3 regions of the Asticcacaulis sp. P2_C5 genome follow, and region 1 is predicted to be linked to each of the others. Evidence: predicted binding sites of a transcription regulator. Region 1 holds the regulator's gene; each other region holds the start of a gene.

Region 1 (10,049 bases):
TGATTGGGGCAACGTAGCTGTCTCCTGGTTTCGCGCGCTGTCGGAACGCTCAGGTGATCCTGTGCCATCCGTGTCTCAGGAGGAACTCTGGGGACTCTACGCCTTCTCCAGAGTAAACCAATTGCTTTTGCTTGCCTTTCAAGAACCAGGTTCATCTGACAGCGACTGGGCGCAGGATGTGACGCCTGACGAATATCGCAGCTTTCTGTGGCGCTTTGGGTTGGATGCCGTCACCGCCAAACCTTTCTCGCCCTTTTTCCACGAGATTGTAGCGGTCGAACAAACTCCAGACGACGATGCGGCGCCGGTTATACTGCGCGAACTGTGGCCGGCGGTGATGTTAGGGAACTTGCTGATCTCACGCGCTGGTGTGGCCGTGTCCGCCGGCAAGAGCCATGTAAACAAAGACATCGCCGAACGCTCGACCCTATATTTTGAGTACTGCAGACGCAACCGTAAGGTCAGCGATTTGTCGCATGGCTGGGGGCATAATTCGCAATGGCGCACAGATTTTCGTCGTGACTATCTCTTCGACGGTTACTTCCATTTTAACGTCGACGGAGAAGCTTTAACATCAGAGCTACATCCCTACGACGCCCATTGGATCGAGGCCGGCTTGGAAACAGAGGCAAAATTGGTGCCGCTCAGCCATGATGAACGCATCGAACTGCTGATGTATCGCAGCCTTGTCACTATAGAGGTGCCAGATCAAGATCACTGGCCATTCGACGATACCATTTGTGCGCCAACACCGATCGGTCTTGTGGTTACGCGAGACAATGGCGATCGCGTGTGGAGCACGTCCATAGAACCGAAGGCGGACGTGCCGCCTCCCGAACGTCCCACGCTCTTGCCTACGCAAAAGGACCCAGTTGAGCCCGACGATGAAGTACCGCTTTATCGTTGGCGTGACTTTGCACTTCGGAACACTGGTGGCTTTCTTGCCAGCTTGCGCGCGTTATGGAACGCAGTTTTGCGCGACCGGCAATAGGATAAGTTGGCGCGCATCAACCCAATCCGCCCCGCGTTGTGGAGTCCGTAACCCCGTCGTCATTCCAATAAAAAAGCCCAAGCCCTGAAGGGGGCTGGGCTATTTTATTGGAAAGGAAGACGTGGGGCCGCAGGCCCCACACCCCGAAACGCGACGGCGCTAACCGCGCGACGACACCGGCACATAATCTCGCTGCGTCGCGCCCGTATACAGCTGCCGCGGACGGCCGATCCTCTGCGATGGGTCCTCGATCATTTCCTTCCATTGCGCGATCCAGCCCACCGTACGCGCCAGGGCGAATAGCACGGTAAACATGGTCGTCGGGAAGCCCATGGCCGACAAGGTGATGCCGGAATAGAAGTCGACGTTTGGATACAGCTTGCGTTCAATAAAGAACTCGTCGCTCAAGGCCACGCGTTCCAGCTCCTTGGCGACCTGGAACAACGGATCATTGGCGTCGCCCACCGCCGCCAGAACCTCGTCGGCCGACTGCTTCATCACCGTCGCCCGCGGATCGTAGTTCTTGTACACCCGGTGACCGAATCCCATCAGGCGGTACTTGCGGTCCTTCACCCCGGCGACAAATTCCGGAATCCGCTCCGGCGTACCGATTTCCTTCAGCATGTTCAGCGCCTCTTCATTGGCGCCGCCATGGCTGGGGCCCCACAGGCAGGCAATGCCGGCCGCGATGCAGGCAAACGGATTGGCGCCCGACGATCCCGCCAGACGTACTGTCGAGGTCGAGGCATTCTGTTCGTGATCGGCGTGCAGGATGAAGATGCGGTCCATGGCCTTGGCCAGGACCGGGTTCACCACATAGTCTTCCGCCGGCACAGCGAAGCACATGCGCAGGAAGTTTTCGGAATAGCTCAGCTTGTTCAGGGGATGCACGAACGGCTGGCCCAAATTGTACTTGAACGCCCGCGCCGCGATCGTCGGCATCTTGGCGATCAGACGGTGCGCCGAAATTTCGCGCTGGCGCAGATCATGGATGTCCAGACTGTCGTGATAAAAGGCTGACAGGGCGCCAACCGCGCCGGTCATGACGGCCATCGGGTGGGCGTCGCGGCGGAAGCCCGAGAAGAAACGGTCGAACTGCTCATGCAGCATGGTATGACGCGTAATCGTCGTCTCGAACTGCTCGAACTCGGCCGCCTTGGGCAATTCGCCGTGCAGCAGCAGATAGCATACCTCGAGGAAGCTCGACTTTTCCGCCAGTTGGCCGATCGGATAACCACGGTGCAGCAATACGCCGGCATCGCCGTCGATATAGGTGATCTTGCTTTCGCAGGCCGCCGTCGACGTAAAGCCCGGGTCGTAGGTAAAGGCGTCTGTCTCGGCATATAGCTTGCGGATGTCGATGACGTCCGGGCCGAGCGTGCCCTTGGAAACGGGGAGGTTGACGACCTTATCGCCGAGCGTCAGCTGGGCTGGTGGAGTCTGGGACATGTTACGCTTACCCCTAGTTTGTGTTTGTGCGGCGCAACGAAAACTGCGCTGCGCCTGCTATATAAACAGTCTTCCTAAATGAAAAGAGCCTCATTCAGCCGTGACAGGCTCTCCTCGCGCCCAAGAGCAGCGAAAACCTTGGAAATGTCCGGAGCCGGATGGCCGCCGGACAGGATGCCGCGCAACACCGGACCTATCTTCCCAAAGCCAATGCCTTCATTTTCAACGAATTTCTTCAATGCGGCGTCCGTTGCGTCAGCCTCCCAGGCCGTCCACGTCAACACATTTTCGTGAAGACGCTTAAGGCGTGACACGGTTTCCTCAGTCAGCAAATTTTTTGTCTTGTCGTCGAGCGTAAACGGCCCCTTCGCCAGAGCGAAATGCGCCAGTTCTCCTAGCTGAACAAGGGTCTGGGCGCGTTCCTTGACCAGGGGCAGGGTGCGCGCCAGGATCGCCCGCGTCGGTGCATCGTCGACATGGCCATGACGGTGCAGGTCGGCGGCGATCAGGTCGATCAAACGCGCGTCGTCACATGCCCGGATCCAGTGGGCATTGACCGAGCCCAGCTTGGCGAAATCCAGCCGTGAGGGCGCGCGGTTGATATCGCCGATGTCAAACCAGGCGATCGCCTGGGCATCGTCGAAAATCTCGTCATCGCCATGCGACCAGCCCAGCCGCGCCAGGTAGTTGCGCATCGCCTCAGGCAAATAGCCAAGGTCCTGATAATCGCCGACGGCCTGGGCGCCGTGGCGCTTGCTCAACTTGGCGCCGTCAGGGCCGTGAATCAACGGGATATGCGCGAACACCGGCACATCCCAGCCCAGCGCCTGATAGATCAGACTCTGGCGGGCGGCGTTATTCAGATGGTCGTCACCACGGATAATATGCGTGATGCCCATATCATGGTCATCGACCACGACGGCCAGGTTATAGGTCGGCGTGCCGTCCGATCGCAGCAGGATCAGATCGTCCATGTCCTTGGTGTTAAAGCGCACATCGCCCTGGACGGCGTCGTGGATCACCAGCGGCTCGTCCAGCGGGCCCTTGAAGCGGACCACATGCGGCTGGGCCAGTTGCTCGGCCGTCGCCGTCCTGTCGCGCCAGCTTGAGCGCAAGGCGTGGCCGGCGGCGCGAGCTTCCTCACGCGCCGTTTCGGTTTCTTCGGTCGTCATGAAACAGGCATAGGCGCGGCCGCGCGCCAGCAGATCGGCCACGGCTTCCTTGTGGCGGCCCTCGCGGGTGTGCTGGAACAGGATTTCGCCGTCGGCCTGCAGGCCCAGCCAATTCAGGCCTTCGAAGATCGCGTCGACCGCCGCGGCCGTCGAGCGTTCACGATCGGTGTCCTCGATGCGGATCAGGAACTTGCCGCCGGTATGTTTGGCATAGAGCCAGTTGAACAGAGCCGTGCGCGCGCCGCCGATATGCAGGTAGCCGGTCGGCGAGGGGGCGAAGCGCGTAACAACGGCGGTTGAGCCTGAGTCTTGTGTAAGGTGCTGTGTCATGATCAAGTGCAGTCAACGGGTCTGAAAACGGTGCGCCCTTATAACCGGGTTTAACCTTCACCCAAGCGATTTTTAAACCACGGGGTAGGGGCTTCGTTTGCCAGCATGGTTCGGATCAGGCGCGACTGCGGCCGCAGCGTGGTTTCGTGCGGCTGTGGAGCATCAGCGCGGGCGGCTTTTCCTGTGGCTGCCGGTGGCTCTGGGCCTGGGCGCCGCAATTTATCTGTACTTGCCATCGGAGCCCTCGTGGGCATGGACGTTACTTCCATCAATATTGACGGCGGGGCTGCTGCTTCTGGCACGACGGATGAGGCTGGACGGCTACGGTACGAATATCCTTATGCTTATTCTGTTTATCAGCGTGGGATTTGCGGCGGCCAAACTGCGTACGGAGCAAGTCAGGGCGCCGGTTATCGACCCTGAGCACAGCGAATATGTCATTACAGCCTTCGTCATCGACGATATCTCGTCATCGCAGGATCAGCCGCGCCTGCTTCTGGCGCCGGTGACGATCAACGGATTGGCGGCAGACAAGACGCCGATTCGTTTGCGCGTCTCTTTGAAGTCCGGGGCCGTGGAAGCTGCCGGCATCGAACCCGGCGACGCCATAACCGCATTTGCCCTGCTGAATCCGCCGCCGGCGCCGTCCATGCCGGATGGCTACGACTTCGCCCGAAGCGCCTATTTTCAAAGCGTTGGCGGCGTCGGCTTTATCCCCGGACGGATTGAGAAGGTCGACGCGCCGCATGCCGACCTCGGTCTAAGGTGGGTCATGATGGTCAATCGCGCCCGCTGGCATCTCACCCAGGCGATATCGCACCAGATTGCGCCGGGTTTCGCTCATAATCCGGAACTCGGCGGCTTCGCGGCGGCCCTGGTCACCGGCCATCAGGCCCTGGTCCCAGCCGCCTTGATCGACACTATGCGCGATTCCGGCCTGGCCCATATCCTCTCCATATCTGGCGTGCACATGGCCGTTGTCGGTGGCTTTGTCTTCTTTGGCTTGCGCTGGCTTATGGCCTTGGTTCCCGCCTTTGCCCTGAGTTTTCCGATCAAGAAACTGGCAGCCGCCATAAGCCTCGTCTGTATTCTGCTGTACCTGTCCATCTCGGGCATGCCTGCGCCGGCTATCCGCGCTGCGATTGTTGCCTGCGTCGCCTTTGCCGCCATTCTGTTCGATCGTCAGGCCATCAGCCTGCGCGGCCTCGCCATGGCTGCCATGGCGATCCTGCTCACCACGCCCGAAGCGGTTATTCAACCAGGTTTCCAGATGTCGTTTGCCGCGACGGCGGCCTTGCTGGCGGTCTACGAAATCCACGAATCTGAGATAAGAGAGCTCAGCGTGCCGTGGTGGGTGAGGGCGATACAGACCTCTGTCCAGGGTGTGCGCTTGTCTGTGGTCATCTCGCTGGTCGCCACTTTTGCCACCTTGCCCCTGGCCATAGCCTATTTCAACCGTATCTCCGTCTACAGCCTGGTGTCCAACCTGTTCGAAGCCCCGATTACGGGCTTTATCGTCATGCCATGCCTGGCTGTCGGCACCGTCCTGGCCGGTACACCCGTCGGCTGGATATTTCTGCGCATATCGGCTGCCGGACTATGGCTGATCGAGCGCGTGGCCGCCCTGACCGCCGGCCTGCCGCACGCCGTGATCACCTGGCCATCCGCGCCGCCACTTGTCCTGCCGGCGGCCCTTCTGGGCGTCCTGTGGACATGTCTGGTGCGAGGGCGTTTGCGCTGGGCTGGTGTCGTCATCGCCAGTGCTATCCTGTGGTGGCCGCGCTTGCCGGCGCCTGACGTCTGGATCGATCCGCAGGGCGGCAATGCCGCAATCCGCACCGCCCATGGCGCCTATGTCCTGCGCCCTAAGGTGCGCCAGTATGGCTTTGAGCAATGGACGCGCCATTATGGCCTGGACGCGCTTGACGATACTGAACGTGCCAGAAACTACCTGTGCAAGGGCTATGGCTGTATCCCGACGTCAGAAAACCAGGTCAAGGTTGCCTTCTGGTTCAGCAACAAGCCGCCCAAACCCGACCGCCTGGCCGAAATGTGCAGGTCGAGTGGTCTGGTCGTGCTGCGCAATCCAGTCGGTGACTGGCCGCAGGCCTGTGCCGGCATCAATCACATCAGCGCCGGGGATTTCAGACGCCTGGGCGCGCTCGAACTGACGCGAACGCAAAACGGCTGGGCGATCAAGGCCGCCCAGCCGCTACGCGGTCATCGTTACTGGTCTTCAATCTCGGAAAGCGAGGACGGCGAAAATTGAAAAGCGCGGCTGGCCCGGCACGGTGAGCCGAAAATGTCTGGCTTTCGAGCACGTGAAGCGAAGTGTACTCAAGTACATGAGCAAGCGCGCGCAGGAAGACGGGCATTTGCAGGCCACCGGACCGGGTCAGAGGTTAGTGGTAGCGGCGCATGAGGCCAACAAGTCGCCCTTGCACCTTCACTTGCGCATCATTGTAGATCTGGGTTTTATAGGCCGGATTGGCCGCTTCCAGGGCGATCGACGCGCCCTTCTTGCGCAGGCGCTTGAGCGTCGCCGTATGATCATCGACCAGCGCGACCACGATCTCACCCGACTGGGCCGTCTCGGTCTTCTTGATGACGACGTAGTCGCCGTTCAGGATGCCGGCATTGATCATCGAATCGCCGTCGATTTCGAGGATATAGTGCTCCCCCGCGCCCAGCATGTTTTCCGGTACGCGAATGCGGTCGCGCTCTGTGCCGATGGCTTCGATCGGTCCGCCCGCCGCGATTTTGCCCAGCAAGGGTAGTTCGCGCGTGTCGTCATTGACCGCCTTGGGGGCTTCCGGTGTCGGTCGCGTCCCTTCAACCACCTGCGGCACAAAGGCCTGGCGGCCGCGCGGTGGGGCGGAGGTCGTCGCCTGATCGGGCAGCTTGATAACTTCCAGGGCCCGAGCCCGATGGGCGAGCCTGCGAATGAAACCGCGTTCCTCCAGCGCCGTTATCAGGCGATGGATGCCCGATTTCGATGCCAGATCCAGCGCTTCCTTCATCTCGTCGAACGAGGGCGAAACGCCGGCTTCCTTGATGCGCTCATGGATAAACATGAGCAGTTCGCGTTGTTTCGTCGTCAGCATGGCCGAACACCCTGTGGTTCACCTGCCCCGTTGGCCGGGACAAATCATGAACTTGATGAAGATGTTCTGTATGTGTTCCGGATTAAAGTCAAGTTAATCTCAGGCTGCGGCCAGGAGATTTTTCGTCGCCGCCGTCACATCACCTTGACGCATAAGGCTTTCTCCGACCAGCATCGCCGTTGCGCCGGTAGCAGCCAACCGCTGAACGTCTAACGGTGTAAAGATGCCGCTTTCCGCCACCAGTATGTGGTCAGCGGCAACCATGCCGGACAGGGCTTCGGTCACCGCCAGATCGACATTAAAATCCCTGAGATTACGGTTGTTTATACCGATAAGCTTGGAATTTAGCTTAAGTGCGCGCATCATCTCGTCGGCGTCGTGGACTTCAACCAATGCGTCCATGCCGTAGTGATGGGCGGCACTGATCAAATCCTCCGCCAGGGCGTCGTCGATCATCGCCATAATGACCAGAATCGCATCCGCGCCCAAGGCTCTTGATTCGGTCACCTGCCAGACATCGACCAGAAATTCCTTGCGGATACAGGGCAGGGAGACGGCCGAGCGTGCGGCCTGGAAGTGTGATTCGTGGCCCAGGAAGCTGGGGTGGTCGGTGAGAATCGACAGACAGGACGCGCCGCCGGCTTCATAACAATGCGCCAGGAATGCCGGATCGAAATCTTCGCGAATCAGGCCCTTCGATGGACTGGCCTTCTTGATCTCGGCGATCAGCGAGAGACTCTGAGGTTTCTGGTTGGTGACCAGGGCGCGGGCAAAACCACGCGGCGCGCCGATCGTCTCAATCTGTGATTCGAGCTCGTCCAGCGTCGTCGCACTACGGCGTTGGGCAACGTCCTCGCGCTTGTAGGTCGCGATGCGTTCCAGAATATCAACCATGCCCGTGTCTCCGGCGTCCCAAGAATGTTTTTACAGTGAAGGCGACCCAACAGCCGTGACTGCGACGAGCGTCTCCAGGGCGCGTTTGGCCTGGCCCTTGTCGATAACCTCCGCCGCCAGGGCGATGCCGTCGCGCAGGGTTTCGACCTTGTCGCCAACCAGGAAGGCCGCCGCCGCATTGAGCAGGACGATATCGCGATAGGCACCGGTCTCGCCGTCCAGCAAGGCGCGCAGGGCCGCGGCGTTGTAGTCCGGGGCGCCACCGACCAGATCGGCCAGGTCCGCGCGCGGCAAGCCAACCGCCTCCGGCGTGATACGGAACAGCCGCACCTGGCCGTCGCGCCATTCCGCGACCTCGGTTTCACCCGTCGTCGTCAGTTCATCCATGCCCGAGCCGTGCACCGACCAGGCGTGGGTCGCCCCAAGGGCGCCCAGGGCCTGGGCTATGGGTTCGACGAAACGCGATGAGGGGACGCCGACGACCTGGCGGCGGGCGCCGGCTGGATTGCTGAGCGGCCCCAGCAAATTGAAAATCGTCCGGAAGCCCAGTTGCTGGCGAATCGGTGACACGTGGCGCATGGCGCCGTGGTGCGCCTGGGCGAACAGGAAACAGATTCCGGCCTCATCCAGGGCGCGCTTTTGCTGCTCCAGGGTCGCTTCGATATTGACGCCCAGTGCTGCCAGGACATCAGCTGTGCCGGACTTCGAGGTGATGGCGCGATTGCCGTGCTTGGCGACCTTCAGCCCGCCGCCGGCCGCCACAAAGCCAACCGCTGTCGAAATGTTGAAGGTATGCAGGCCGTCGCCGCCGGTACCGCAGACATCGACCACATCATAGGGGTGATCCAGCTTGATCGCCGCCTGGCGCATGGCGCGGGCACAGGCGGCAATTTCACCGACCGTTTCGCCGCGCAGCCGGATGGCGGTCACCGCCGCGGCGACCTGCGCCGGCGTGGGTTCGCCGCGCAGGCAGGCGGAAAAGAAGGATTCGGCATCGTCGCCATCCAACGTAGCGCCGTCGGCCAGACGCGCCAGCAGCGGCTTGAAGGCGTCAGACATAGAGGTTCTGGCTTTCGATTCCGGCCAAGGCCAGGAAGTTGGCCAGCAACTGATGGCCGCCTTCGGTAGCGATCGATTCGGGATGGAATTGCACGCCGTGAATCGGCCGCGTCTTGTGCTGGACGCCCATGATCTCACCGTCCTCGGTCCAGGCGGTCACTTCCAGATCGGCCGGCAGGGTTTCTTTTTTGATGGCCAGAGAATGATAACGTGTCGCTGTAAATGGATTAGGCAAGTCTTTGAATATGCCGACATTGTTGTGGTGGATCAGAGACGTCTTGCCGTGCATCAAGGTCTTGGCGCGAATGACATCGCCGCCATAGGCCTGGCCGATCGCCTGATGGCCTAGACAAACGCCCAGGACCGGCATGTCTTCGGGGGCGGCGCGCAGCAGGGGCAGGCAGATGCCGGCCTGGTCCGGCGCGCAAGGCCCGGGCGACAACAGAATCGCCTTGGGCGCCAGGGCCAGGGCGTCCTGTACGCTGAGCGCGTCATTGCGATAGACCTTGGTTTCGGCCCCCAGCTCGGCCAGGTAATGGACGAGGTTGTAGGTAAAGCTGTCGTAATTATCGATAACCAGGATCATGGAGCGCCTCCGAAGCGCCTATTTAAGCAAAGGGTCAGCAGTTTCCAAGCCATAAGATTTCGCAGCATGGTTAAGATTGGTTAAGGCTTGCCGGGTTAAAGCCGTATCGGGCCAATTGCTGGCCGCGATTCTCAAAGCTTATATGGTCAGACCTGATGCCCAACGTAACCCGGACCCCGCTTTCAGACGATGAAGAGCGCGACGGCCGCCTGAGCCACGCCATGGACCTGTTGTCGATCGGAGCTAACCGCCGTCGAAACGGCGCCTTGCCCCTGGCGGCCATTGCGGGACTGGCTCTGTCGGGCGCCCTGTTGGCGACAATTGCCGGCGGCGAACCTCAGAAGGTCCCGGCCAGGCCAAGCACACCCGCTGCGGCAGCGGTCAGCGCGCCGACCGCCGATTTTGAATTGTCGGGCAGTTCCGTCGAAGCACCGGCAGCCACCGCTGTGATGGCCGGAACCGAA
Region 2 (10,049 bases), on a different contig from region 1:
GCAGATAAAGCCGACCCCGGATGTACCTAAAGAAGTGGCTGCCGGCAGCGAAGCTTCGGCGCCCAAGGAGCAGAATCACGGCAGCGACCTGGCGAAAAAAGGCCAGGACAAGGGGCCACCCCCAGAGTACAGCCTGCGCCTGACTGTCGACAAGGATCCCGATACGGGCGACTGGGTCTACAAGGCGATCGATCGGTACACCGGAGAAGTGGTTCGTCAACTGCCGAGAAAAGAACTTCTCGAGATGAGAAAATCGGCGAGCTATCAAGCCGGTTCGGTTATTAAAACAGATATTTAGACCGTTCACTTAAGGTCTAAATCGGCATTTATCCACCGTGCATCCTGTGATGCGCGGCAAAAGTCGTTTGCGTGCGTTAACACTTTGCTTACCATAACCGTTAAGAATTTGCTGAGTCGGCAAATCCCTCGGAGGTTAGCAAGCCATGTCCGTCAGCGTACACACCAATTCATCTGCCATGATTGCGTTGCAGAATTTGAATGCAACCAATAAGCAGATGGAGGATGTCCAGCAGAAGATCAGTACCGGACGAGCTGTCTCCACTGCCAAGGATAACTCGGCGGTCTATTCGATCGCTCAGGGACAACGGGCCGACCTGTCAGGCTTGAACGCGGTCCGTGACAGCCTCAACCGCGCCAACTCGATCGCCGATGTGTCGATGGCCGCCGGCGAGTCGATCTCGGACCTGCTCAACCAACTGCGCGAAAAAGTGGTCGGGTCGATGGATACGTCGATCGATACGGCGTCGCGCCAGGCACTGAACGGCGATTACAAGTCCATTATCGGCCAGATCAGCCACATTGTCGAAAACGCCACCTTCAACGGCAGCAACATCCTCAACGGTTCTGTCGCCACGGACATCCAGTTCATTGCCAATTCAGACGCCGACTCACACATCACACTGTCGGTACGCGACCTGTCATTTGGCGGGTCGATCTTAACGCTCGACTCGGCTTCGACCTTGCTTTCGGCCTCATCGGCGACCAGCGTCCTGACGGCGCTCGATGCGTCGATCCTCAACCTCAACTCCAACCTGGGGGCCCTGGGCTCGCAGGCCAAGCAGATTGAAGGCCATCTGAGCTTCGTCGCCAAGCTGGACGACGCGATCACCGGCGGTATTGGTCACCTGGTCGATGCCGACATGGCCAAGGAAAGCTCACGGCTGCAGGCCTTGCAGGTGCAGCAACAACTAGGCACGCAATCGCTGTCGATCGCCAACCAGGCGCCTCAGCAGATCCTGTCGCTGTTCAAGGGGTAAGCCGACGGCTAAGCCAAAAGCCTTTGCGAAATTCGAAAAGACGGGGCGGGCGCTGGCTCGCCCTTTCTTTTTGGCGACGGGTATCATGCGATCGCGCAATCACGACCCGTTAACCGACAAAAGTTTACGCTTCTTAAGGATTGTTCGGACATACTGACAGCCTGAGCAAACCCTTACCCGGCAAGAAATTCCTACCGTGATCACGTTCGACGCATCATTGCTGACGAGTTATTACAACTCCAAAAACGGTACGACCGCGGCTGCGACGAATTCTGCCTTGTCCTCAGCCACCTCAACCACGGCATCGCCCACGGGTTCGTCCGTTGCGCCGCGCACGCCATGGAGCATTGGGCAAAGCGAAAAAGCCGATAGTCCCCTGGTCAAGAACGTCATGGCCGGGCACCGTTTCATCAATCCCAATGCGGCCACGACCAATGTCGTTGGCGCGTCGCCCGACTATGGCAAGCTGTTCACCCTGTACCAGGGGCTGGCTGCGCTCGAAGGTTTGGCGACCAAGGCGCAGGACAGCAAGAATTCCGACCTGACCATGGCGGCGATTCGCCGTCGCTTTTCGTCCGGCATGGAAGAGGTCCAGTCCTATATCCAGGACACCAAATACGATCACGTTGCCCTCAGTGAAGGCACGCTGACCCAGGAATTGAAGAATACGGTCGGCACCGCGCGCACCAACACGGTCTATACCGGGCCCGCCATCCACAAGGGATCTGCGACGACATCGGTCAAGGCGTTCGAGGGCGACGTCAAGTTCAGCATGTCGGTCAAAAAGATCGGCACCGCGACGCCGTTCTCGGTCGATATCGACCTGGCTGATATGGGCACGCAGACTCGGTCCATGTCCAATGTCGTCTCCTTCATCAATTCCAAGCTGAAAGAGCAGGGACTGCAGACCAAGTTCGTGGTCAACCGCACGGCCGCCGTGCCGGAGACCCAGGTTGTCAACGGCAAGACGATCACACTGTCCAAGGGCGCCGACAGCTTCGGGCTGAAGATCCAGGGTGTGACGACCGAGGCGCTGACCATGAGCGCCCCGGTCAAGGCCGACTCGGTCTATGTTGTCCAGACGACGGGCGATCCCGAGAAGAAGACCGTCGTCAAGGACGACGCCGGCAAGACGACCAAGGACGCCAGTGGCAAGACGGTGACGGAAACCGGCGCCAATGTCGGGACGCAACTGATCAAGTTCCAGTCGGACCCGAACGGTGTCGTATCAGACCCGATTTCCAAGGTTGGCGACAAGTTCTGGACGGCCGGGGAAGAGGCGCAGACCGACCTGCCCGATGAGATCAAGACCGTGCGTCAGACCGTGTCAGGGCCGGACGGATCGGTTTTTGTGCTGGCCGACGTCGAAGGCGGCATCAACAATCAGGATATCAAGGGTACGCAGGACGTCGCCCTGATCAAGTACGACTCGGCCGGCAAGGTGGTGTTTACGCGCACCCTGGGTTCGGCCGAAACGGCGTCTGGCTACGCCATGTCGGTATCGGCTGACGGCCGGATCGCCATTGCGGGATCGGTGACCGGCGCGCTCAATATCTCCAATACGACCACCAAGGTCATCGGCAGCGGGACCTCCGCGGTCACCCTGACCAGCACGACCACATCCAGTGTCAACGGCGTCAATCCGTCGATCAGCGACAGCTTTGTCACCGTTTTCGACGCCCAGGGTATTGAGGAATGGACCCAACGCCGAGGTGCGACGGCCGAGGATGAAGCGACGTCGGTTGCCTTTGGTGACGACGGTTCGGTCTATGTCGGTGGCAAGTCCAAGTCGCTGATGGCTGGCGCTACGGGCGGGGCCAGCGGCAATTATGATGGCTACGTCATGGGCTTTTCCAGCACAGGCAGCCCGCAATTTACGGTCCAGACCGGCACGGTCAACAGCGACCAGACATCGCAAATCGTCGTCGATGGCAATACACTGTATTCCGCCGGCATCGAAGACGGTAATGCCGTCCTGCGCAGCTATACGCTGGGCTCGCATGACGAAACCAAGACGACGGTTGATTCCCATGGTGTCAGCCACACCGCGACCTCGACCGTCTACACGGCGACGCAGTCGGCGTCGCGCAATCTCGGTGGCATCGGCGGCGGTTCGATCAGCGGCCTGTCGGTCTATAATGGCAAGGTCTATGTCGGCGGCTCGTCCGGCTCGGACAAGCTGATGGAGGCGACCAGCAACACGACCAAAAACTATTCCGGCGGCTATGACGCGTTCGCCCTGTCGGTCAATTCGGACCTCGGCGACACTTCGGATGACAAGGTCGCCTATTACGGCGGCGCCGGCGTCGAAAAGGACGCCAAGGTGCAGTTCTCCGACGGCAAGGCGTGGATATCGGGCAGTACGTCGGGCGATATCGACGGTACGACGACCAGCAGCACCAAGAAGGGCACGAAAGACGCCTATCTGGCGCGGCTGAATATCGACAACGGCGAGGTGGAATATCAGACGCGGTACAGCGGCCAGGACGGCGTTGTGTCGCCCAATGCCATCGCGGTGTCCAAGGGCGGCTCCAGTGTTCTCGACCTGATGGGCCTGCCGCAGGGTACGATCGAGCAGAAGGACCTGGCGATCGGCGCCAATGGCAAGCCCGAGGCGACGTCGCGTATCACGGCTTCGACCAGTGTGCGAACGGGCGACCAGTTCTATATGATGGATTCCTCGGGCACCAAAAAGGCCATCACCATCGATGCCAATGAGACGATGGAAAGCCTGGCCAAGAAGATCGTCCGTGCGTCGGGCTATCGCCTCAAGGTCGAGGTCACCAAGGTCGTCGGCAAGCCGATGAGCGTGCTCGACATCAAGCCGGCCAATTCGAACAGCAGGATGGAGTTTGTCGCCGGCCCGTCGGGCAAGAACGCGCTGGAAGGCCTGGGGCTGCACGCCGGGGTCGTCTCGGCCGATGCCAACAAGACTATGGACGCCTCCAAGTCCAACTACCTGAAATCCCAGAAGGGCCTGGGGCTGGACTTCGACGGCTCGCTGAATCTGGCGACCGATGCCAATATCAAGGACGCACTGGATTCGCTGAAGACGGTCATCAAGAACGTCCAGAAAGCCTATAACTACCTGAAATACGGTGATCCGCAGGAAACGGACGCCAAGAAGAAGGGCAATACGTCCGGGACGGCGCCGGCCTACCTGACCAACCAGATTGCCAACTACCAGGCTGCCTTGAATCGCTTGACAGGCGGCGGATAACAGGGCCTTTAGTGAAACTTCGGGCAGCGCGCGAAACTCGGTTTCGCGTGCCGCCTGCAAGTTGAAAGCCGGCAAGCGCCTGTCCGTTCAAGCTGTTATCCCAGCTCCGTTCCGGTCGTGCCAGGTTTGGGGCGCGTATCGCACGCTTCGCGCACCCGCATTGGAAAGCGCTTTTGGTGCATGCGCCGAAGGGGGAGTAGATGGCAGTTAAGGGCAACAAGGGCTGGCAATTTATTGCTATTGGCGCGGCTGTGATGATCGGACTGGCGGTCTTTGCCGCTTTTGCGCTGAACAAGGGCCATAAGGCCGATCCCAAGATGAATGACGGCCAGACCGGCATTACGATCGATATCGCAGATGCGACCGCGTCGATGGATTCCAAGAAGCCCCTGCGCTGTTACGTCAATGGCGCCGATGCCGGCGAACTCACCCTGGCTGAGTGCGCCAAGAAGAACGGCGTCGCCACCGGCGCGCTGGACGTCGGGCTCGACGACAACGGCAATGTGGCGGCGGCCCCGACCGGGTCCCTGGCGCCCGTACCCGTGGCGCCGGCCTCGGCGGGCCCGACGGTGCCGGGAACGCCTGTCAAACCTGTCCAGACGCCGGAGCCGACCGCCGAGGTCGTGCCGGATACCCAGGTCGCTGCCGGGCCGACCGATACCTGCCTGCGCTACAATTCCAACACCTGGAACCGCCTGTCGGATAATCTGACCCTGGGCCAGTGCGTCAAGCTGCTGTATGATGGGCGCTGCGTCAATCCGGGCAATGCCTCCTATGGTCGCTGGGGTGGCAAGACCCTGCGCCTGGTGCCGCGGCGCGTGGAAATTTCGGACGATAACAGCACGTTCCGGACCTTGGTCGAACAGGGGCAGGGCTGCTCCGTGCCGACAATAAAGTAAGGTGACCGATATGATAGCGAAAGCGTTTCTGGCCTTTGGATTTGCCGGTGTGGCCCTGGTAGCGTTGACGGGTTGCGAAAAGCCGGTCAAGGCGCCCAACGTCGAAGGTGAATGCTACTTCATCGGCCATCCGGCCGACGGCACGATCACGTTCAACTCCATTGCTCACAAGCAGCCCGACCTCGAACACTGCGCTGTTTATGTCTACAATGCGCGCATGGACATGCTGCGTACCGGCACGGCAGGCGAAGTGACCGAAGGCGCCTATAATGGCAACTTCCTGTGGGCGACCAATACCGAAGTACGCATGTCGCTGAAGTATGAAAGCCCACGCTTCCCGTTCCTGGTCAAGGCAAACGGCAAGCTGGTCCAACCCGGTTCGATCGTCAGCGAAGAACCCGAGGATAAGGCGCCGCGTACGGTCGAAATCCCCGACAACCTGCCGCAAAAGACCGATAAGGGCATTATCGTGACCCAGGATCCGGCGGACGTTCCCCCCAAAAAGTAATGCAGTAGACGCCTACAGCGCACGCGCTGCGATGATCGGGCCGCCCCGGCCATTCTGCAGCAGGATAACAGTTTTCAGCCCCTGCTCCGGTGGCGTCGGAAGGCTGTAGCTGGCGGACACACCGTTCCATTCGCCCAGTTGCGTCAATTGCTTGACGATATGGCGGTGGGGCAGGGTGCGGCCGGCATTCTCGCCCGCGCTTATTGGAACGTCCAGGCTCCTGGGATCGTAACGCGCCAGCCATACCGACGCCTTGCCGCCGGTTTGAGTAGCAATGGTGACGTGGTCGCCGTCCGTGGTGATATCCGGTTCGGCGCCGCTGCGGGCGAACTGGGTCAGGGCCTTGTCGAGCTGCGCCCGGGATGTGCCGACAATGGCGCCGCGTCCATTGATCACCATCTGCGGCGTATAGACATTGGGATTGTGCAGTCCGGCAGCGTAGTCATGCTGGCGCGCCGTATATTCGGGCCGGGCAAAACGGTCCTTCCAGCCGAGATAGTCCCAGTAGTTGACCGAGAAGCTGAGCGTGATCAGGTCATCGCGGTCAGCCAGGGCGTTGAGAACGGCATTGGCCGGCGGGCAGGACGAGCAACCCTGGCTTTGGAACAGTTCGATAACGGCCGGCGCGGATTTGGGGCCGGCGTCACAGGATGTCGACATGAGTAACAGTCCAAGGAGGGGGATCAGGCGACGCATGAGTTGCTCCGTTCCATGTCATAATAGCCTACGTCGCAGCGTGCCGAAAGGTTACGGAACAAAATGCGAACTTATCAACAGAAAATCGTTAACCTTTGGCCGAAGCGGCGCCGTAAAGCTTGGCGCGGCCGCATAAAGTCTCTAATGTCGGGCGAACGAGTCGTTGCCGCCCCGCCCGCAGAAATCGCGCCGGGAATTCACGTGCGGCACATAAGAAGAAGGCAAATCCCATGGCAGGTAGTGTCAACAAGGTCATCCTTATCGGTAATCTCGGCAAGGATCCGGAAATCCGTACCCTCAATTCCGGCGACCGGGTCGCCAATCTGACGGTCGCTACGTCCGAACAGTGGCGCGACAAGGCGACAGGTGAACGCAAGGAAAAGACCGAGTGGCATCGCGTCGTTATTTTCAACGACAACCTGGCCAAGATCGCCGAGCAATATCTGCGCAAGGGCTCGACCGTCTATCTGGAAGGCAGCCTGCAGACGCGCAAATGGACCGATCAACAGGGCGTTGAAAAGTACTCGACGGAAATCGTGCTGCAGAAGTTCCGCGGCGAACTGACCCTGCTGGGCGGCCGTGGCGATGGCGGTGGCCGTGGCGAAAGCAGTGGTTCGGGCGGCTACAACGAATATGAGGACGCCTATGGCGGTCCGCCGGCCTCTTCGGGTCCCAAGGCAGCGGCGTCCGGTCCGGCGCAGAGCTTCGATCTGGATGACGAAATCCCGTTCTAGGCTCTACCTAGGCAGACCGGTACCGTTTTCACAGTAAGATATTGATGGCATGAACGACATAACCAACGGCGATCAGCTACCAGAGGCGGAAAGCCCGCGTGGCGGCGGTGTGCCGCCGCAACAGGGAATCAGCCATATTTCGATCGAGGACGAGCTTAAACGCTCGTACCTCGATTATGCCATGAGCGTTATCGTGTCGCGCGCCTTGCCCGACGCGCGCGACGGGCTGAAGCCCGTCCACCGCCGTATCCTCTATTCGATGCACCAACTCGGCATGACGCCGAACAAGTCCTATTCGAAATGCGCCCGCGTGGTCGGTGACGTCCTGGGTCGCTTCCACCCGCACGGCGACCTGTCGGTCTATATGGCGCTGGTTCGCATGGCGCAGCCGTTTTCGATGGGCCTTATGCTGATCGACGGTCAGGGCAATTTCGGCTCGGTCGACGGCGATATGCCGGCCTCCATGCGGTATACGGAATGCCGCATGTCGACCGCGGCGACGGCCTTGCTGGCCGATATCGAAAACGACACGGTCGACTTTCAACCCAACTATGACGGCAAGGAAGAAGAGCCGACGGTTCTGCCGGCACGCATTCCGAATCTTCTGGTCAATGGCGCTGGCGGTATCGCCGTCGGCATGGCGACCAATATCCCGCCGCACAATCTGGGCGAAGTCGTCGATGCCTGCCTGGCCTTGCTCGACAATCCTTCCGTTTCTCTGGAAGAGTTGCTCGACATCGTACCGGGGCCCGACTACCCGACGGGTGGCGAAATCCTGGGCCGGTCCGGCGCACGTCAGGCCTTGATGACAGGTCGCGGCTCGGTCGTGACGCGCGGCAAGGCCAGTATCGAGACGATCCGCAAGGATCGCGAAGCCATTATTGTCACCGAACTGCCCTATCAGGTCAACAAGTCGGCGCTGATCGAGCATATCGCTGAAATGGTGCGCGACAAGCGCATCGAAGGCATTGCCGATATCCGTGACGAAAGCGATCGCCAGGGCATGCGCATGGTGGTCGAGCTGAAGCGCGACGCCTCGGGCGATGTGGTGCTCAACCAGCTCTATCGCTTCAGTGCCCTGCAGACCAGTTTCGGCGTCAATATGCTGGCACTGGACCATGGCCGGCCGCAGCAGATGGGGCTGCGCAAGCTGCTCGACATCTTCCTGGAATTCCGCGAGGACGTCGTTGTCCGTCGCATTCGCTTTGAACTTAACAAGGCGCGTGACCGGGGTCACGTCCTCGTAGGTTTGACCATTGCCGTTGCCAATATCGACGAGGTGATCCACATCATCCGCACGTCGGTCGATCCGGCACAGGCGCGCGAACGTCTTTGTGGCAAGGCATGGCCGGCCGGCGATATGAAGCCGTTGATTGACCTGATCGCCGACCCGCGGTCCATCGTGCTGGCAGATGGCGAAGTCCGCCTGACCGATGAACAGGCGCGCGCTATTCTGGCCCTGACCCTGTCGCGCCTGACGGGGCTTGGCCGCGAGGAAATCGGCGACGAAGCCCGCGCCCTGGCGGATGCCATTGCCGGTTTTCTGGAAATATTGGGGTCGCGCGAACGCATCCTGGCGATCGTCCGCGAGGAATTGGTCCAGGTCCGTGCCGAGTTCGCCGTGCCGCGCCGCACGGCGATTGCCGAGGGCGAAGGCGACATTGAGGACGAAGACCTTATCTCGCGTGAGGATATGGTCGTCACTGTCACCCATTCGGGTTACGTCAAGCGCACACCGCTGGCCGCCTATCGCGAGCAGCACCGCGGTGGCAAGGGCCGGTCGGGCATGACCATGAAGGACGAGGACGCCACGATCGGCGTCTATTCGGCCTCAACCCATCAGCCGATGTTGTTTTTCTCCTCGAACGGCAAGGCTTACAAGCTGAAGGTGTGGCGCCTGCCGTTGGGCACGCCGCAATCGAAGGGCAAGGCCTTCGTCAATCTGCTGCCCATCGAACCGGGCGAAAATGTCAGCAATATCCTGGCCCTGCCTGAGGATGAAGCGACCTGGGATACCCAGGACATTATCTTCGCCACGCGGTCGGGTGACATCCGGCGCAACAAGCTGAGCGACTTCGTCAATGTCAATCGCGCCGGCAAGATCGCCATGAAGCTCGAAGACGGTGACGCGATTGTCGGCGTCGCCATCTGCAATGAAGACCAGGACGTGCTGCTGTCGACCGCGGCGGGCCGGTCGATCCGCTTCGCGGTCGACGAAGTGCGGGTCTTCAAGGGCCGTGACTCGACAGGCGTGCGCGGGGTGAGGCTGAACGGCGACGATACGGTCATTTCCATGGCCATCCTGAAACGTGTGGCGGCGACGCCGGCGGAACGTGCGGCCTATCTCAAATATTCGGCCCAGCAACGCAATGCGGGCGCGATCGATGAGACGGATGAAGCCGCGGCGGCCGCGCCCGAAGAGGAAGCAGAAGAGGGCGCCGAAGAAGCCACTCTGTCGCCTGAGCGCATCGCCGAACTGGCGGCGGCGGAGGAATATATCCTGACCATTTCCGACATCGGTTTCGGCAAGCGCAGTTCGTCCTACGAATATCGCAGGACCGGCCGGGGCGGGCAGGGCATCGTCGCCATGGATATGAGCAAGCGTGGTGGTCGCCTGGCGGCGTCCTTCCCGATCGAGGCAACGGACGGTATTCTGCTGGTCACCCAGGGGGGGCAACTGATCCGTACCAATGTCTCCAAGGTCCGGATCGCCGG
Region 3 (10,049 bases), on a different contig from region 1:
GACTGGCTAATTGTATCCCGGCCGACGGAGCACCGCATTGTAACGGCTAAAGCGGGTTGTTTTCCGGCGTGTAGACCTCGACCGTGAAGAAGTCATCGAATACGTTGACCGTAATGCGTTTGGCCGTCGCATCGTCGAATTCAGTGTCTTCGGCGGCATAGGGGTGGGGGCGGCGCGTCAGCTCCGGCCGGCACGCCGCAATGTTGTCGGCGTACTGGTCGGCCAGGCTCTTCATCAGGGCGCGGCCGGCATTGCGGTCGGCGGCATCGAAATAGCAGGTGTAGCTCACCTCTTTGTCGAGATAGTCGTCGTCCAAACCGCACCGGCTGGCATACGGCAGTCGCGACGTCGCTTCCCAGTTATGGCTCTCGATCTTCTTCCCGCGCACGGGTTTGAACTTGGCGAGCGAGGCGTCCAAGACGGAGCGCAGGATCGGGCACAGGTTCTGGTCCTGAGCCTGCGCAGCGATGGGGAGCATAAATACCGCAGCGACCGCTGCCAGAAGGATTTTTTTCACGAAGACGTCCCTGTTTTATAAGTGCATGGCCACGGTGACGAGATTGCCCTCCGTATCGATGCGACAGACGCTACAGGCTTCGTCGGGTCCGGCATAATTACTAATCCTGTTAGGAACCCGGCCCTGGGGGCTCAACTTCCCCCTTGTGCAACTGCAAAATCTCTGATTAGTTCATCAGAACAGCGGCCTTTCCACGATAAGGATCAAGGGTTTCATGAGCGCGGATGACGGCACCATTTCCCTGCCCGCACGGCCCGAAGCGCTAACGCTTAAAGCCGCTGAGACCGCCGTCATCGTCATCGATATGCAGAACGCCTATGCCTCGCTGGGCGGCTATGTCGACCTGGCCGGGTTCGATATTTCCGGCGCCCAGTCGACCATCACCAATATCAAGCGCACCCTGACCGCGGCCCGGTCTGCCGGTATCCAGGTCGTTTACCTGCAAAACGGCTGGGACCCCGACTATGTCGAGGCCGGCACGCCCCTGTCGCCCAACTGGCACAAGTCGAATGCGCTAAAGACCATGCGGCGCGACCCCAATCTGCGCGGCCAATTGCTGGCGCGCGGCGGCTGGGACTACGACATCATCGACGAGCTGACGCCGCAGCCGGGCGATATCCGGGTGGCCAAGACGCGTTATTCGGCCTTTTTCAATTCCCAGCTCGACAGCATCCTGCGCTCGCGCGGTATCCGCAACCTGGTCTTTGTCGGCATCGCCACCAATGTCTGTGTCGAAAGCACCTTACGCGACGGTTTCCATCTCGAATATTTCGGCGTCATGCTCGAAGACGCCACCCACCAGCTGGGGCCGGCCTTTATCCAGCAGGCGACGGTTTATAATATCGAAACCTTCTTCGGCTGGGTTACAGGGGTCGACGATTTCATCACCGCCATCGAGGAGTTACCCCATGCCCAAAACAGCGATTAATCCGCCGGGATTCCCCAAGCCCCTCGCCCCCTATTCGTCCGGCACCAAGGCCGACGGCGTGGTCTATGTATCGGGCACCCTGGCGATCGACCCGGACGGCACCATCCATGCGCCCGACGACGCCACGGCCCAGACGCGCCATATCCTGGAGACCATCAAGAAGGTGGTCGAGGCCGGCGGCGGGACATTGGACGACGTGACTTTCAACCATATATTCCTGACCGACTGGGCGCATTATGCCGCCATGAACGCGGTCTATGCCGAGTATTTCCCGGGCGAAAAGCCGGCGCGTTTCTGCATCCAGTGCGGTCTGGTCAAGCCCGGCCTGGTGGTCGAAATCGCCTCCGTCGCGCATGTCGGCCGGTAGATCGGAAAAGCCGGTGTTGATCAGCAAATCAAGAGGCCCCGCCCACCGCCTTCGGCGGTCCCCCCTCCCCGCTTTGCAGGGAGGGCAAAACAAACTCGCGCCATCACTATCTGATGATCCGCTTAACTTTGCCCGCCCCATTTATGTGGGTTTAGCGCAGCAAAAGTATAGCTTTTGCAAGCTATCGGGACCGCCGAAGGCGGTGGGCGGGGCTCTTTTCCCTTGACCGCAGCCGCACCCGTCATCGCCGAGGGCCAGTTCCAATATATCAACGGACTGGCCGTGACCGTCTACGGTACGGGCGAGCCCGTTGTCATGTCGGCCGGCCTGGGCGGGCACGGCGCCTACTGGCGGCCGCAGCTCTCTGCCCTCGCCGATTACAGCGTCATACTTTACGATCATCGCGGCACCGGCGACAGTGCCCGCGAACTGCCCGATACCTATAGCGCAGCCGACCTGGCCGACGATATCAAGCGCATCATCAACGGGCTCGACTATGAAAACGCCCATGTCGTTGGCCATGCCGCCGGCGCAGTGGCCGGGCTCGAACTGGCGCGAACCTCGCCTGACAAGATCAAGTCCCTGACCCTGGTCAATGGTTTCGCCAAGGCCGATCCGTGGTTCAAGCGCTGCTTCGACATCCGCCTCGCCATCTATGAAGCCGGCGGCGCCGAGGCCTATCTGCGCGCGCAACCCGCCTTCCTGTTTCCGGCCGAATGGATCGCCGATCATCTCGATGAACTGGATGCCCAGGCCGCCCACCACGCCCCCGGATTCCAGAGCGAAAGCGCTTTACGCGCCCGCATCGGCGCCCTGCGCGAATTCGACGTTTCCGAATCCTTAAGCGAAATCGACTGTCCTGTCCTGGTGGTCGGCAGTCTCGACGACATGCTGGTGCCGGTGCGTTGTTCGCTGGCCCTGGCCGACACCCTCCCCTATGCGCACCTGGCGGCGCTGCAATGGGGCGGTCATGCCTGCAATGTCACCGTGCCCGACGATTTCAACGGTCACCTACTGAACTTTCTCAAGGGATTATAGCTTATGGACATCGGCGTTTTCATTCCCATCGGCAATAATGGCTGGCTCATCTCCGAGAACGCGCCGCAATATATGCCGAGCTTCGAGCTCAACAAGACCATCGTCCAGAAGGCCGAATCCTATGGTCTCGACTTCGCGCTCAGCATGATCAAGCTGCGCGGCTTCGGCGGCAAGACGCAGTTCTGGGAGCACAATCTCGAAAGCTTCACCCTGATGGCCGGCCTGGCCGCGGTGACCTCGAAGATCAAGATCTACGCCACATCAGCCACCCTGACCCTGCCGCCGGCCATTGTCGCCCGCATGGCCTCGACCATCGATTCGATCGCGCCCGGCCGTTTCGGTGTCAACCTGGTCACTGGCTGGCAAAAGGCCGAATACGACCAGATGGGCCTGTGGCCGGGCGAGGAGCATTACCTCAAGCGTTACGACATGCTGAAGGAATATGCCCAGATCCTGCGCGACCTGTGGGACACCGGCGTGTCGAACTTCAAGGGCAAGTATTTCGAGATGACGGACTGCCGCGTCAGCCCGCGCCCGGTCGAATCGCCCAAGATCATCTGCGCCGGCTCGTCCGACGAAGGCCTGGCCTTTTCGGCGCAATATGCCGACTATGCCTTTTGCCTGGGCGTCGGCGTCAATACGCCCAAGGCGTTCGAATTCAACAACAAACGCCTGAAGGCCGCCACCGACAAGACCGGTCGCGATGTCCAGGTCTTCGTGCTGATGATGGTCATCGCCGACGAAACCGACGAGGCCGCCGAAGCCAAGTGGCAGTCCTATCGCGACGGCGTCGACGAAGACGCGGTCAAGTGGTTGAAGACCCAGTCAGCGCCCAATGCGGTCAATAAGACAACCAATGTCGTCCAGCTCAGCGACACGGTGTCGGCGGTCAATATCAATATGGGCACGCTCGTCGGCTCCTACGCCAAGATCGCCGCCATGCTGGATGAGATGGCCGAGGTTGAGGGCACCGGCGGCGTGCTGCTGACCTTCGACGACTTCATCAAGGGCATGGACGACTTCGGTACCAAGATTCAGCCGCTGATGAAGACCCGCGCCCACCTGAAGACCCAGGAGGCGCAAGTCGTTGGCGCGTAAAGTCATTATCGACACCGACCCGGGCCAGGACGACGCCCTGGCCCTGTTGCTGGCCCTGGCCTCACCGGAAGACATTGAGATTCTGGGCGTGGTAGCCGTCGCCGGCAATGTGCCGCTGCATCACACGCTGAACAATGCCCGCAAGGTGGTCGAACTGTCGGGCCGCACCGACGTCAAGGTATATGCCGGCAGCGACCGCCCGCTGCGCCAGACCCTGGTGACGGCAGAGCATGTGCACGGCGCCACCGGTCTCGACGGCCCCGACCTGCCCGAACCGACCCTGCCGGCCCAGAGCCAGGCCGGCGTCGACTTCATCATCGAGACCCTGCGCACGGTCGACGACGTCACCCTGGTGACGCTTGGCCCGCTGACCGATGTGGCGCGAGCCTTCCAGCAGGCGCCCGATATCATTCCGCGCATCCGCGAGATCGTCATGATGCTGGGGGCGTGGAAGGAGATGGGCAATGTCACGCCGACCGCCGAATTCAACGCCTATGTCGACCCGGAAGCTGCCGCCATCGTGCTGGGAAGCGGTGCGAACCTGACCCTTTTGCCGCTCGATGCGACCCATAAGGTGCTGTCGACACAGGCTCGATTGCAGGTCCTGCGCAACATGGGCAATCGCACCGGACCGCAGGCCGCCATCATGCTGAAGGCTTCGGAAGCGTTCGATATCAAGAAGTTCGGCTGGGATGGGGCACCCTTGCACGATCCGTGTACCATTGCCTACCTGCTGAGACCGGACCTGTTCAAGGGCCGCGAGGTCAATGTCATGGTCGAAACGCAAAGCGCCCTGACCTTGGGCATGACCGTGGTCGACTGGTACAAGGCGACCGATCGCCCGGCCAATGCCACATTCATGATCGATGCCGATGGCGCCGGTTTTTACGATCTGCTGTTTGAACGGCTGCGACGCTTGCCATAGAAGATTTACGGCCTATCTGGGTAACTGATTCCAAGCTGCAATTGCAGCTTGGCAAGGGCGACCGCCCGCCGCGCACGTTTGCGCGAGCCATGCGGCGCTTGAGCTGAAAAAAAGCCAGGAGTTCATCATGACCAAAGCCATCAGAGTACACCAACATGGCGGCCCCGAGGTCATGGTCTTCGAGGACATCACCGTGCCGGAACCCGGTCCGGGCCAGGCCCTGCTCCGCCACACCGCCATCGGCGTCAATTTCATCGACACCTATTTTCGCTCAGGCCTGTACAAGACGCAACTGCCGCTGACGCCGGGCAATGAAGGCGTTGGCGTGGTCGAAGCCTTGGGTGATGGCGTGACCGAAGTCGCGGTCGGCGATCGCGTCGGCTATGTCGACGGCCCGGCCAGCTACAGCGAAAAGCGCCTGATCCGCGCCGACCGGCTGATCCCCATTCCCGACGCGGTCAGCGACGAGACGGCGGCCGCCATCGTCATGAAAGGTCTGACGGTCCAGTATCTGGTGCGCCAGACCTATAAATTAAGCGCCGAACACACGGTTCTGTATCATGCCGCGGCCGGCGGTGTCGGCCTGGTCTTTGGGCAGTGGGCCAAGTATCTGCGCGCCACAGTGATCGGCACGGCCGGCTCGGACGACAAGCTGGACCTGGCTCGGGCCCACGGCTACGACCACGTCATCAACTACCGCACCGAAGATTTCGTCGCCCGAACCCTGGAACTGAACCATGGGGAGCGCCTGGATGTGGTGTACGATTCCGTCGGCAAGGATACCTTCCCGGCCTCACTCGATGTCCTGAAGCCGCTGGGCCTTTTCGTCACCTTCGGCCAGTCGTCGGGCCCAATCCCGCCGTTCGATGTCGGTATCTTGAACACCAAGGGCTCGCTCTACATGACGCGGCCTTCGCTCTATGCCTATGCGGCGACGCGCGAACGTCTGCTGACCATGGCCGCTGAAATGTTCGACCTGGTCGCACAGGGCGTGATCTCGGTCGATATCCGCCAGCGCTTCGACCTGAAGGACGCACGCCGCGCCCATGAAGCCCTGGAAGGCCGCCAGACAACGGGTGCGACGATTCTGATACCGTGAATAAGAATTTGCCCACAGATTTTCACAGATTAACACAGATTTTTCAGCACGTTACCGGCATATGCCGTGACAATTCAAACGCACTTTTGGGCGCGAAGCGCCGAATTCTCAATCTGTGTTAATCTGTGAAAATCTGTGGGGAAATCCTTCACAACGATAAACTCAGTTGCGCCGCATCAACCACCTCCGGCTCGTCCTCTTCACCCAATGACGACAGGGTGACACCCAAAAGCCGTATGGTCCTGGGCGACGGAAACACCCCTTCCAGCAACTCACGGCTCAGGCGCACAAAGACGTCCTTGTCGGGCACCGGATGGCTCAGGCTGCGCGAGCGCGTGATGGTCGTGAAGTCGCTGTACTTGACCTTCAAGGTCACTGTGCGGCCCTTGATGCTGTTGTTGTCGATATGGCGCCACACCTTGTCGATGATCGGCTGTAGCTCCTCCCACGCCCCATCCAGCGTCTCGACGTCGGTAAAAAAGGTATTCTCCCCGCCGACTGATTTGCGCACATGGTCCGAGCGGACCTGACGATGGCAGATACCGCGCGAGATGCCGTAATAATATTGCCCCGATGAGCCGAAATGCTTCTGCAGAAAGGCCAGGCTCTGGTTGCGGATATCGAGCCCGGTATAGAGGCCAAGCCGGTTCATCTTGGCCGCCGTCGCCGGTCCGACGCCGTGGAATTTCTTGACCGGCAAGGCGGCGACGAAATCGGGCCCCTGCGACGGCTTGATGACGCACAAGCCATCGGGCTTGTTCTGGTCGGAGGCCAGCTTGGCGAGGAACTTGTTATAGGACACGCCGGCTGAGGCGGTCAGGTTGGTGACGTCCCTGATCTTCGCCCGGATTTCCTCAGCGATTTGCGTCGCCGAGGCGATACCCGGAATATTTTCCGTCACGTCGAGATAGGCCTCATCGAGCGACAGAGGCTCGATCAGAGGCGTATATTGCGCAAAGATGTCGCGGATCTGATGCGAGACCTGGCGATAGACCTCGAAGCGATGCTTGACGAAGATCAGGTCGGGGCATTTGCGTTTGGCGGTGACCGAGGGCATGGCCGAATGGACGCCGAACTTGCGCGCCTCATAGGAGGCCGCCGCCACGACGCCGCGCAGGGACGAACCGCCGACCGCCACAGGTTTGCCGCGCAGGTCCGGATTATCGCGCTGCTCGACCGAGGCGAAAAAGGCGTCCATATCGATATGGATGATCTTGCGCTGGGGTGGCTCGGACATGTCCATACAACGACTTCTACAAGCGACTCGAATACGGCTTGACGAAATCCTACATCCGGAACATTAAGTGAACAACTATTATTTTGACCTCGGCCGGACGGGGCTGTAACAAAACCCAAACAGGAGAATTTCGCATGGCGGGACGTATCTATACCGGGATCGGCGGCTGGACCTTCGAGCCGTGGCGCGGGGTCTTCTATCCCGACGACCTGTCGCAAAAACGCGAACTGGAATATGCCGCTTCCAAAATGACCTCGATCGAGGTCAACGGCACCTATTACGGCTCGCAGAAGCCCGAAACCTACGCCAAGTGGCGCGACGAGACGCCCGACGACTTCATCTTTACGCTCAAGGGGTCGCGCTTCTGCACCAATCGCAAGGACCTGAGCCAGTCGGCCGAGTCGGTCGATCGCTTCCTCAACAGCGGCATTACCGAACTCGGACCGAAGCTGGGCCCCCTCAACTGGCAGTTCATGGCGACCAAGAAGTTCGATCCGGTCGATTTCGAGAATTTCCTGCGCCTGCTGCCGCCTGAACTGAACGGTGTGCGTCTGCGCCACGGGCTGGAAGTGCGTCACCCTTCATTCCAATGCGCCGAATTTGTCGAACTGGCGCGGCGCTACGGCGCAGGGATCATCACCGGCGTCGACGATCCCGACTTTCCGGTGATCGCCGACCTGACCGCCGACTTCGCCTATGTCCGCGTCATGGGCAGCCAGGAGAGCGAGCCGAAAGGCTATTCCGATGAGGCCCTCGATCAGTGGGCCTATCGCGCGCGGACCCTGGCCGAGGGCCAGGTGCCGGGCGATCTGGCGATCTTCGGGCCCAAGACAGCCGCCAAGGACCACGACGTGTTCCTCTATTTCATCAGCGGCTTCAAGACGCACAACCCCGCCGCCGCCATGGCGCTGATCGAACGGATATAATCTATGAAGCGTGTGGTCTGGGGTGTCATCAGCACGGCCAATATCGGCGTTCGCAAGGTCATACCGGGCCTGCTGAAAAGCGATATGATCAAGGTCAAGGGCATTGGCTCGCGCAGCCTGGTCGCAGCACAGGCGGCCGTCTCGGCGCTCGGGCTGGAACAGGCCTATGGCTCCTATGAAGAGCTGATTGCCGACCCCGAGATCGAGGTCATCTATAACCCGCTGCCCAACCATCTGCATGTGCCGCTGACCCTGCAGGCGGCGCGCGCCGGCAAGCACGTGCTGTGCGAAAAGCCTATGGCGCTGAATGCCGCCGAGATCGACCAGCTGGATGAGGTCGCCAAGACCGTGCACATCCAGGAAGCCTTCATGGTACGCCATTCGCTGCAATGGATTGAGGCGCGGCGGCTGATCCGCGACGGCGCCATAGGCCGGCCGCATATGATCCAGGCCTATTTCAGCTACAACAATCTCGACTCCGGCAATATTCGCAACAAGGTCGAATGGGGCGGCGGCGGGCTGCTCGATATCGGTTGCTATCCCATCGTCGCCGGCCGCTTCTTCTTCGAAACCGAACCGCTGCGCGTCCTGGCGCTGGTCACGCGTGACCCGGGCTTCGGCACCGACGTGATTACCTCAGCCGTGCTCGATTTCGGTCACGGCCGCCACCTGACCCTGACCGTCTCGACCCAGGCCGGCCGCAGCCAGAGCATCAGCGTCATAGGCGCCAAGGCGCGGCTGATGCTGCCGATCCCGTTCAACCAGCCACCCGATCGGCCGCAACAGATCGTCATCGACAATGGCGCGACCCTGGACGGCAACTCGGCGGTGATCCATACCCTGCCGCCGTCCGACCAGTACCAGTTGATGGCCGAGGCCTTTTGCCGGACGGTCCGCGGCGAAGCGCCCCTGGCCTATGACATGAACGATGCCCGCGCCAATATGCGGATTATCGATGCCCTGTTCCGTTCGGAGACCTCGGGCCAGTGGGAGACAGTGGACTGAGCGCGTCCCCAAACGCGTCATTGACCGTCGAGGTCAATCCGAAGGCGCAGGTCAGTCTGCGCCGTATCGGCCGCGACGGTACTCCTGTTCTGGTTATCGATGACGTCGTGCTCGACCCCGACGCCCTGGTCGAGGCCGCGGTCGCCAGCGCCTTCGCGCCACCCCAGGTGACCTATTATCCCGGACTGAACGCGCCCCTGCCGCGGACCTATCTCGAAACCCTGCTGCCGGTGCTGCGCCCCAGTATGGCGCGGGCCTTTGGCATCGCAACCGACCTGCCCCTGGTGGTCAGCGGCTTCTTTGCCCTGGCGACGCAAAGTCTGGAGGATTTCGGCCCGTGGCAGAAGATCCCGCATTACGACCAGTTACAGGCCGATCACCTGGCCATGGTGCATTATCTCTGCCGCGACCAGGCGGGTGGAACGGCCTTTTTCCGTCATCAGGCGACGGGCTATGAATCGGTAACCCAGGACCGCCGCGACGGTTATCTGGCCACGGTGACTGCCGAACTGGAACGCGATGGCGCCCGGCTGACCGGCTATACCGGGCCGCAGACGCCGAACTTCGACATGCTGGATTGCGTCGAGATTCGCTTCAACCGGCTGGTGCTCTATCCGAGCAATATCCTGCACTGTGCCCTGTTCGAAGGCGCGCGCCTGACAGGTGATCCGCGCACCGGAAGATTGACCGCGAACAGCTTTTTCCGGCCGCGCTGAGCTGCATTATGCTGCTCTGCAGCATGATTAGCCATTTACCGCGTTTCCGGTATTCCCTACTGAATTTTTATAGGTGATAAGGCAGTATAGCCTTCAATCCCGCAAGGTTTTCAAAACTTTAGCACGTTTCCGTGATGAGATTTTACCCAGTCGTGAATGAGTAAAACTAGGGCTGTACATCTCACTATCACGC

Evidence for each region. Region 1 encodes LexA, which represses DNA repair genes until DNA is damaged. Its sites were predicted from a motif close to ATGTTCNCNANNTGTTCT; they were not measured.
Region 2: a site for LexA is predicted at 6,656-6,673, ahead of ssb (single-stranded DNA-binding protein). Genes of this name have one in related genera too.
Region 3: a site for LexA is predicted at 7,267-7,284, ahead of dinB (DNA polymerase IV). Genes of this name have one in related genera too.

Annotation. Positions count from the first base shown of each region.
Region 1 covers NZ_JBFUDU010000014.1:69,062-79,110, forward strand. The annotation lists gene AC1DXO_RS21735 (hypothetical protein) at 1-991, shown strand, start outside; gene gltA (citrate synthase) at 1,151-2,440, opposite strand; gene gltX (glutamate--tRNA ligase) at 2,515-3,942, opposite strand; gene AC1DXO_RS21750 (ComEC/Rec2 family competence protein) at 4,136-6,211, shown strand; gene lexA (transcriptional repressor LexA) at 6,345-7,046, opposite strand; gene trpC (indole-3-glycerol phosphate synthase TrpC) at 7,146-7,940, opposite strand; gene trpD (anthranilate phosphoribosyltransferase) at 7,971-8,999, opposite strand; gene AC1DXO_RS21770 (anthranilate synthase component II) at 8,992-9,585, opposite strand; gene AC1DXO_RS21775 (hypothetical protein) at 9,741-10,049, shown strand, end outside.
Region 2 covers NZ_JBFUDU010000009.1:200,007-210,055, reverse strand. The annotation lists gene AC1DXO_RS17165 (flagellar protein FlaG) at 1-298, shown strand, start outside; gene AC1DXO_RS17160 (flagellin) at 444-1,277, shown strand; gene AC1DXO_RS17155 (autotransporter outer membrane beta-barrel domain-containing protein) at 1,474-4,497, shown strand; gene AC1DXO_RS17150 (hypothetical protein) at 4,698-5,396, shown strand; gene AC1DXO_RS17145 (hypothetical protein) at 5,407-5,904, shown strand; gene AC1DXO_RS17140 (DUF1223 domain-containing protein) at 5,917-6,564, opposite strand; gene ssb (single-stranded DNA-binding protein) at 6,831-7,334, shown strand; gene gyrA (DNA gyrase subunit A) at 7,384-10,049, shown strand, end outside.
Region 3 covers NZ_JBFUDU010000007.1:233,704-243,752, reverse strand. The annotation lists gene AC1DXO_RS14395 (hypothetical protein) at 47-517, opposite strand; gene rutB (pyrimidine utilization protein B) at 732-1,445, shown strand; gene rutC (pyrimidine utilization protein C) at 1,426-1,812, shown strand; gene rutD (pyrimidine utilization protein D) at 2,035-2,850, shown strand; gene rutA (pyrimidine utilization protein A) at 2,854-3,948, shown strand; gene AC1DXO_RS14370 (nucleoside hydrolase) at 3,938-4,873, shown strand; gene AC1DXO_RS14365 (quinone oxidoreductase family protein) at 5,001-5,972, shown strand; gene dinB (DNA polymerase IV) at 6,121-7,215, opposite strand; gene AC1DXO_RS14355 (DUF72 domain-containing protein) at 7,344-8,135, shown strand; gene AC1DXO_RS14350 (Gfo/Idh/MocA family protein) at 8,139-9,140, shown strand; gene AC1DXO_RS14345 (DUF6445 family protein) at 9,122-9,856, shown strand.